3 regions of the Paenibacillus sp. WLX1005 genome follow, and region 1 is predicted to be linked to each of the others. Evidence: riboswitches for the same ligand, from Rfam matches in the RefSeq annotation. Region 1 holds a riboswitch; each other region holds the start of a gene.
The links. A riboswitch is a leader RNA that binds a small molecule or an ion and turns the genes downstream of it on or off. The one in region 1 is predicted to bind thiamine pyrophosphate.

Region 1 (3,174 bases):
CTTTCCCTGTTTTAAATTTGATATTCAACAATTAGAATGCAAAAAGTCTCAGACGTAGATTCACTGGACAGGGTACATAAGATCATTCCATACTCGGCCTTTTATCACTTTGAAGCAATAGTAATATATTATAAGCTGTACTAAACGGCTATCTGCGAACTCATCCACATCTATTCACTCTCTATTCGTAGCAAACATCATACCACATACGGGCCATCTGCAAACATTGTACAGACATCAATACAGGCTGCGATAAAGGTTGCAATGATTCATCACTTTTTACAGAAAATATTTGCACCAATGATCATTATCGATTGCAATCTGATGTGCTATCAATTCTGTTGCCTGTATACACAAACGCACAAACAGGATCATAAACCGACTGCTTATGATCCCACGGATAGCCAGGGAGATAAGGAGGAGTGAATATGACGACGGTTATGTTTTGGAGTCCGGATAACGGACAGGGCAAAACGTCTGCGCATACAGTTATTACTGCGATTACAGCTGCATTGCAATACAGGGCACGTCTGCTTCTCTGCCATAATGATGAACGTGGACATGGTGTAGAATATGGAATTACAGCGGATTTGAGCGAGCCAGTGGCAGACATCTGGAAGAACGGGCCTGGCATTGATCGTCTGCATTATTTGCAGCAGTCAGGTATTCTGAATGCAGGCAATGTGACCGATTATATGGTGCCGCTAGTACGTGATCGGCTTCATTTACTGGCAGGAACACAACATGCTCACAACGAAGCAAACCGCAATCCTGTATTTTGGAACAATCTATTTCAGGCGGCAAGTCATCATTATGACTTGGTGTTAATGGATGCAGGTTGTGGCGAAGACAAGCTGCCATTGCTTGAATTGGCAGACCTCGTAGTTGTGAATCTGGGACAAAACCGCGAGTCCTTGCACAACTTTTTTGCCAACCCATTATATGCGGATTGGGAATGGAGTTCTTCATGGATGCCGGTAATCGGAGCATATCAACCGAAAGGCAAACTGACAGAAACCGAAATCAGTCGTCGTTTTGGGTTGCAGCGCCAGTTATACACACTGAATCATTGCCAGCCTTTACAGGATGCATGGAATGTACAACGCCTGCTGTCTTTTATGCGGAATCGGCTTGTTCTCGATTGGCCGGAGCAACAATTGGGTCAATTTTTCAGACAATCGTTTTTGCTGACATCGGGTATTCTCGAACAGCTTGAGCAACAGGAAAATGCAGCTTTGCCACAGCAAGCCGTACTGGCGGGTGAACGGTCTAGCATTCATCGGATTCGTCATCTGGCATTGAAAATGCCATCGCTTGTATATTCTCCCGTTTGATTGTAAACAGATCGACTTCCTGAACTTGCTAAGCTTAATCATGTAACAGATGGTAAATAATAAATTGTAACTAGCAGATTATAAAGTGCACCCAGGGTGCATTTACATAAACAGCGATAAACCTGTATATGAAAATAGCAGCTTCATTTGCTTTATTGATACAGGTTTGCTAAGATGAGAATGTTTCAAACGACAACAGCATATCCATATGCACTAGGGGAGCCTTTACAGGCTGAGATGACAGCATACTGCTGACGAACCCTTTGGACCTGATCTGGATCATACCAGCGTAGGGAAGTGGAAGAGCATATCCGATATGAGGAAATGAAGACGTATTCCGGCTTTTAGGTAGCAATTACCGGAATAGATTACGATCATCTTCAACCTCATGAATCTGCCTTTGCTCTGGGTAGCAGAAGGATCACTGATTTGCAGGTGAATCTTATTGCAAACCCTGTTTATTTCATAACGATAAAATAAACAGCCACTTTCCAATTGGAAGGTGGCTTTTTTACGTATATTGGTATCTGCAAGGCAGTTATACAAACGAAGCACACAAAGAAGGTGACCCAATGGAACTGCATGTAGTGACTCCCGGTACGCTAACGCAACAAGGTGTGATAGACATTAGTGTACGTATTCACCCTTACGTGACAGCAATCCATATTCGTGAAAAAAGCTGGACAGAGCAACAAATCATACAGACCGTTCAGCAGATGTTGCTGCGAGATATACCTGCTTCTTTGATTGTCATTAATAATCATCCGCAATTGGCGCTGGAATTAGGGGTTGGAGGTGTACATTTACCAGAATTTGCAGCTATGTATACCGCCAGTGATTGCATTGAGTCAGACAACAAATCTTCGACCAAATCCAATCACAACATTGCTCAATCATCTTCATTAACGATCAGTCGTTCCGTTCATAGTGTTGAACGTGCATGGGAAGCAGAACAGGAAGGCTGTCATTATGCAATATTCGGACATATTTACGCTACCCAGTCCAAGCCCGGAGTCGAACCGCGCGGAGTAGAGCAACTGGCAAAAGTCTGTTCGGCAACAAATATGCCTATAATCGCAATTGGCGGCATACAGCCACATCATTGTGCAGAATTACATGCTGCTGGTGCGGCTGGCATAGCGGTGATGTCTTCCATATTCACTGCCAGTTCTCCGCTGCAAGCAGTCCAGCAATATGCAGATGCTATACAACATACTGGTTCTGCGCAACAAGCAGTTTACAACAAACGTCCACGAGAGATGAACGGGACAACAGGGAGTGGCATTTATGAGACATGAAGGACAGTACGATGTGATTGTCGTTGGCGCGGGCGCGATTGGAGCAGCGATTGCACTGGAATGTCAGAGCCGTGGAGCAAACGTCGCGATAGTAGAAAAACAACGACCAGCAGCAGGAGCTTCCGGTGCAGCAGGTGGAATGTTGGCTGCATCGTCTGAGCATTTTGTGCATCAGGATTTGCAGCGACTCGCATTACGCAGTCGTTCATTGTATCCGGCGCTTGCGCAGCGTTTGTATGATTGCACTGGAATCGACATCGGCTTGCGCAAGGAAGGATTTCTTTTACCAATTGAAGATCATGCCAACACTACAAATGTTGCTGCCTCTATAGGGAATGCTGCCGATGCTAGCCCGCAGCAAGGGTTGGAATGGTGGAATGCTACACGATTGGCAGATGTTGAGCCGTATATACGGGCAGAGCAAGGCATGATGTACAACCCGGATGAGTTGCAGCTAATTCCTAGGCTACTTACCGAAGCGTTGGTAGGTGCAGCCATTCATGGCGGGGCAGATGTTTATCGAAATTATGATGTGAACCGTC
Region 2 (3,174 bases), 1.3 Mb from region 1:
TCCCATGACATACATGAGTCGATGGGAATGCAAAGCAATCCATACATAACATTCGTCATATCAATGGGAGAGTGACCTTGAGGTGAACATATCGTTGTTCGTACACACTACCGGATCAACATCTTCAGCTTCTGCTATATCAGTACCAAGCATGTAGTCTACACAAGCCTATCCACCATATACACTGTTCGTCGAGCCTTGCCGCGTGCGATACGTTTCCGCCATCTGCTCCATACCTGACTCAATCGCTTCTTCCGGCGCAATTCCGTCCCGTTCTGCCAGATCGCGAATATCCTGCGTAATCTTCATACTGCAAAATTTCGGACCGCACATGGAGCAGAAATGTGCTGATTTGGCACCTTCGGCGGGCAGTGTCTCATCGTGATAACTCATCGCTCGTTCAGGATCGAGTGATAGATGAAACTGATCGCGCCAGCGGAATTCAAACCGCGCCCGGGACAGTGCATCATCCCGATAACGGGCGCGCGGATGACCTTTGGCGAGATCGGCGGCGTGCGCAGCAATTTTGTACGTGATGACGCCTTCTTTGACATCCTCGCGATTCGGCAGACCGAGATGCTCCTTTGGCGTTACATAGCAGAGCATCGCCGTCCCCATCGAGCCAATCATGGCTGCTCCAATCGCACTCGTAATATGATCGTAGCCCGGCGCAATATCTGTTGTTAGCGGACCGAGTGTATAAAAGGGGGCTTCCTTGCACACATCCAGCTGGCGATCCATATTTTCCTGAATAAGCTGCATCGGGACATGCCCCGGACCTTCAACCATTACCTGTACATCATGCTGCCAAGCGATCTGCGTCAACTCACCTAGCGTATCCAACTCGGCAAACTGAGCTTCGTCATTCGCATCCGCAATAGAACCCGGACGTAGTCCATCTCCCAGCGAAAAGCTAATATCGTACGCCTTCATAATCTCGCAAATATCTGCAAAATGCGTATACAGAAAGTTCTCCCGATGATGCGCCAGACACCACGCTGCCATAATCGATCCGCCGCGACTGACGATGCCGGTTACGCGCTTTGCAGTGAGCGGAATATAGCGTAATAGCACCCCGGCATGAATCGTAAAATAATCCACACCCTGTTCTGCCTGCTCAATTAGTGTGTCCCGATACATCTCCCAGCTGAGATCCTCCGCCTTGCCATTGACCTTTTCCAATGCTTGATAAATCGGCACTGTACCGACCGGCACTGGCGAATTGCGGATAATCCATTCGCGCGTCGTATGAATATTTTTGCCAGTGGAGAGATCCATAATCGTATCTGCGCCCCAGCGCGTCGCCCATGTCATTTTCTCCACTTCCTGCTCGATAGAGGAAGCAACTGCCGAATTACCGATATTGGCATTGATCTTCACATGAAACCGGCGACCGATAATCATCGGCTCCAGCTCAGGATGATTCACATTCGCAGGTATAATTGCGCGTCCGGCAGCAATCTCGGTACGTACCACTTCCGGCGTCATCCCTTCGCGAATAGCGATATACTCCATCTCCGGCGTAATGATGCCACGGCGAGCGTAATGTAGCTGGGTCACATTATGTCCCGTTTTAGCACGTAGAGGTTGGCGCCCGTAGTCTGGAAACTTCTCCGCGCCGTGCAGCTCTGCTTTTTCCAGACTGGTGAATCCGTTATCCTCTGGCTGCTCTGTTCGCGCATCAACCGGCTCACAATCACCGCGTTCAGCAATCCAGCCTGCGCGCAGTGGAGATAATCCCCGGCGAATATCGATGGTTGCATGCTCGTCAGTGTACGGTCCGCTCGTATCGTACACCCGTAGCGGTGCATTGGCAGTTTCCACACCGCGTAATTCACTCGGTGAAAGGGCGATCTCGCGCTCTGGCACCTGAATGTCGGGACGTGAGCCGATTGTATACACTTTGCGGCTACCGGGCAATGGGGTTGTTAGAATAGGCATAGTCAAAAATCCTCCTACAGTACTGTGGATAACATCCATCGTAGACTGATGAGTAGGGAATATGGTGGGGTGGCAACCAGTACAGTATGTAACCAATACATCAGTTGCAATCCGCAACCGACATGTTTGCCATGCTTGGATATACCATCCTACTGTCCTCTTCGATTCACCGAACACGACAAAAAGCCGCCTCCGGCGAACGGAAGCGGCAAATAAGACCACAGGCAAACAAAATAAGCCGGTCATCATTGCACCACTTTCCTACGCTGGCATAACCCAGATCAGGTTCAAAGGGACCAAAGCTACGCTTTATCTCAGCCCATACGGGCGCCCCTAGTGGATGTCTCGCTGTACACTATACTTGGTCGACAAACGTTCTGTCAACCTTTGCCATGATAGTGATTATTCGGTAATATAAGCTGCTAGCAGACGTGCAGTGTTAATAACGGCATCGCTATGTGTACGTTCCATAGAGTGCGAAGCATGTACGCCCGGACCGATCAATGCCGCCCGGATATTGTTGCCACCACGCAGTGCGGCAGAAGCATCAGAACCGTAATGTGGATACACATCGAGCGCAAACGGAATCTGTTCACGCCGTGCCAACTCAGCAAGCTTGCCAGTCATCTCATAATCGTAAGGACCGGAGCTGTCTTTGACACAGATTGATACATCCGTTTCTTTACATGACAGATCATCACCGATACAGCCCATATCAACTGCGATCATCTCGTCGATATCGCCCGGAATATAGGCGGTGCCATGACCAACTTCCTCGTAATTGGAAATGAGTAACTTCACGGTATGACGCGGCTTCCATTGGTGAGTATGCGCCGATTCCAATAGCCCGAACATGGCGGCAACACTCGCTTTATCATCCAGATGACGGGATTTGATATATCCGCTATCTGTCATTACCGGACGCGCGTCGAAGGAGATATAATCGCCCACCGCAATGCCAAGTGCGTCGACATCTTCTTTCGACGCAACAACCTCGTCGATTCGCACTTCCATATGATTTTCCGTTCGCTTCAACGTTTCCGCGTGATCATATACATGCACCGACGGCTCGGTAGAGAGGATTGTGCCGGTGTACGTTTTGCCACTGCGAGTATGGATGATACAGTATTCATTTTCAATGCTATTCATCGTAAAACCGCCGACCATGGTCATGCGGATTTTGCCATCCGGTTTGACAGCACGAACCATCGCACCTAGCGTATCGACATGACC
Region 3 (3,174 bases), 2.7 Mb from region 1:
TCATGCTGATGCCGGTGGGATTATGGGCGATTTTGATCTGGGAAATGATGCTGGGACTTCCTTTGGCGACTAGTGCTTCGTGCATACGGCGCACGATATCCAACAGCTCCTCCAATTCGCCTTCTATCGTCGTTTCGAGCGGATGTACTTCGTAGGGAACGCCGGAGGACTGAATGACTTCAATCGCGGCATCCACGTAATCGTAAGAATCCTCGCCGGGCTGTGTTTTGGGAATGACCTGAATGCTGAGTAGTGTCTTGGACATGGAATCTGCCTCCTTGAATGCAAAGATGAGAGATGATGAAACCTGTTATACGACGATAAGGTATGGCAAACTTACAATACCTGTATACGCCAATGATGCTTGTATACGGAAATGATGATTTATTTTGCTGTAGTATCTGTTGTGGTCGTAGTGTCTTGGGTCGTTGCCGAAGCGGACGGTAAGAAGTCGTTAGTAAACGCCTTGCTTGCATCTAGCGGCTGCTCCAATAGTTTCTGCTTGTACATCCAGTCGGCGTAACCTGCCCAGACCGATTCTTTTTGCAGACCCCACTGAGCAGCGTCATCCTGATAGCGCGGCGACAACCATTTCTGGCTTGCTTTGACCAGTTCGGGATCAAGATCGGGAACGGCTTTGACCAGAATATCAGCAGCTTTGTCGGGATTGGCGATGGCGTATGCATAGCCTTTGGCTGTGGCGGACATGAATGCCTTCACCAGTTTGGGATCGTTTTTGATCTCATTCTCGTTCGTTACGATAACCGGTGTGTAATAGTCGAGATTTGGCGAGTAGTCTTTGACGTACAGCATATCGAGCGGTTCGCCGCGCAGCTCGGCTTCGATTCCCGTCCAGCCGTAGAAAATCCACGCGAAATCAATTCCTTTTTTGACAGCTGTAAAATAGTCCGCATCGCCGATATTAACACTCTTCACCTTGCTAACATCACCGCCGTCCGTATCCATGATCGACTTCATGACGGCTTCTTCGACAGGTGAACCCCATGCGCCGTATGATTTGCCTTCCATATCTTTGGGAGACTTGATGCCACGATCTACCGGAGCGGCAAAGCCGGACGTATTATGCTGAATGACTGCTGCCAGTGAGACGAGCGGCACATCCTGTACACGCGCCTGCGTCACGCTCTCCTGATAGCTAATGCCAAACGGCACCTGACCGGAAGCGACCATTGTATCTGCGCCGCCTTGACCGGGCTGAATGATCTTCACATTCAGACCAGCTTCCTTATAATATCCCATCTCTTGAGCTACATACAGACCGGTATGATTCGTGTTCGGCGTCCAATCCAGCACGACCTGCACATCTTGTAATGCAGTTCCGTTGTCGGTGCTGCCAGTGCTGTTCTGACTATCACTACTGCGTTGTCCGCAGGCAGTCATTAGCAATACCACAGACAGCAGAATCAGCAGACCTGCTTTGTTGCGTAATGTATTCATGTTTCGGTAAGACTCCCCTCTGAATATCGTGCTTGGTATATAAAAAAAGCGCCCCGGACTGGGACGACATAGGTGCATATATGAGTAGACATACATGGCATGCTTCACTTCCTACGCTGGCATTATCCAGATCAGGTATAAGGGTCAGTATTGTTGGAATACACTCTCAGCCGGCTTCCCAGCTCCCCTAGACAGATATGCGCTTTTTCTAGCTGTAATTATAGACGAGCAGGGCATAACTGTCCAGCAGGTCAGCGGCGAGCGCATCGCCAGAATATACGGCATAACCGCTGGATGAACCGTTCGAATCATAAAGTGGATAGTTATAACAAGTAGACGCTGACACAACACCAAGCAGACCGTAACATTCACACCAAACAGTCTGGAAACAGGCTGTAACAGGTTCACTGCCAGCCGCATCGGGTATGTATGCAATGAAGTATTTTTTATACCATTAACGGAGCATACGTATGTATATCCGTTGTCATAGGACGAATACACCTGAGCGATCAGGATACATGTCTATGATAGAAGCAGGATCTGGAACACCCAATACTATATCTTCCTATTGCGAAAGGAGCTTGATCATGAGTACATCCATCGAAGAACAAGCAATCGTCAAAGCCCTGTCCGACAATCCATTTTGTGCATTTGGTACAGTAGAGGATAACAAGCCAAAAGTGCGTTATATGGCGCTCTACAATGAAGGATTGAATATCCATCTGGCAACGGATCGCAAGACGCATAAAGTTGAAGAATTGGAACAAAACCCGAACTGCTATCTGCTGCTAGGTTACGAAAAAGGCGGCAATAACGAAGTGGTCGAAGTACAGGCAACGGCAACGGTGTCTGATGATGCCGAGCTGAAGCAGCGCGTCTGGAAAGACGATTTCAAGCAATGGTTCTCTGGACCGGATGATCCCGATTATGTCGTACTGGATATCAAGCCGCAAACAATCGAATATACCGATCAGGACGGCAATAAGCAAACCTGGCAGGGCTAATCCTGCCGGTTGCGGTTGCACCTGAGAGATACGATCAGCCTTGCTGTCGTATTTTGTTACACAGGTAAATCCTTGTCATAGTAGGCATTCGTAAAATCCGGTGACGAATTTTGTAAATTTCTATCCCGAAATACAAAATTCCAAACCGGATTTTTTGTCATTTTTTGTTTCCAAAATAAGGATAAAATAGGTACTGTAGGAACTTGAAACGTCACATGAAAGTAAGGTATAACCAATATAATACCAACAATTTAATGTAAACAACTAAGACATATAGATGAAGCAGCATTCTTTCGCAGATCAAACCATACAATCGCGGGATATGGTGATGGAAAATATGCCCGTAATCAGACAGAGCATGCACGTTGGAAGGGGTATTTTACGGGAGGTGTTTTCCTTGGACCTGGAAAAGATTGAACAGCAAATCGAGCAGGAGCGCCGCATTCTGAATCAGATGGCAGCCGAGCACGGCATTCGGGATCATCGGGTGATCGATCAGTCAGAGCAGCTGGATCGCATTCTGGATTCGTATTTGCAGTACAAACATCGCAAACGCCGGGAGCCAGCTCATAAATGGAATGAAAATTGCTGATCTTGTTATCGGGATTCCCGATAGCGGGACAGTGTAACAAAACGCCGATTGGTAGGTAATCTGCCGATGCGGCGTTTTTTGTGTTGAAGTGCAGCGAGTTGATCAAAGGCTTACAACGAT

Region 2: linked by a shared signal. The riboswitch ahead of thiC (phosphomethylpyrimidine synthase ThiC) and the one ahead of ACE3MZ_RS13260 (thiamine phosphate synthase) in region 1 are both predicted to bind thiamine pyrophosphate.
Region 3: linked by a shared signal. The riboswitch ahead of ACE3MZ_RS01755 (ABC transporter substrate-binding protein) and the one ahead of ACE3MZ_RS13260 (thiamine phosphate synthase) in region 1 are both predicted to bind thiamine pyrophosphate.

The regions. Positions count from the first base shown of each region.
Region 1 covers NZ_CP176756.1:3,112,171-3,115,344, reverse strand. The annotation lists gene ACE3MZ_RS13270 (serine/threonine protein kinase) at 1-15, shown strand, start outside; gene ACE3MZ_RS13265 (hypothetical protein) at 429-1,334, shown strand; TPP riboswitch at 1,540-1,647, shown strand; gene ACE3MZ_RS13260 (thiamine phosphate synthase) at 1,907-2,632, shown strand; gene thiO (glycine oxidase ThiO) at 2,622-3,174, shown strand, end outside.
Region 2 covers NZ_CP176756.1:1,855,430-1,858,603, forward strand. The annotation lists gene thiC (phosphomethylpyrimidine synthase ThiC) at 169-1,941, opposite strand; TPP riboswitch at 2,183-2,286, opposite strand; gene ACE3MZ_RS08015 (M42 family metallopeptidase) at 2,344-3,174, opposite strand, start outside.
Region 3 covers NZ_CP176756.1:418,395-421,568, forward strand. The annotation lists gene ACE3MZ_RS01750 (MTH1187 family thiamine-binding protein) at 1-265, opposite strand, end outside; gene ACE3MZ_RS01755 (ABC transporter substrate-binding protein) at 385-1,458, opposite strand; TPP riboswitch at 1,549-1,657, opposite strand; gene ACE3MZ_RS01760 (hypothetical protein) at 1,667-1,804, opposite strand; gene ACE3MZ_RS01765 (pyridoxamine 5'-phosphate oxidase family protein) at 2,046-2,462, shown strand; gene ACE3MZ_RS01770 (Spo0E family sporulation regulatory protein-aspartic acid phosphatase) at 2,860-3,054, shown strand.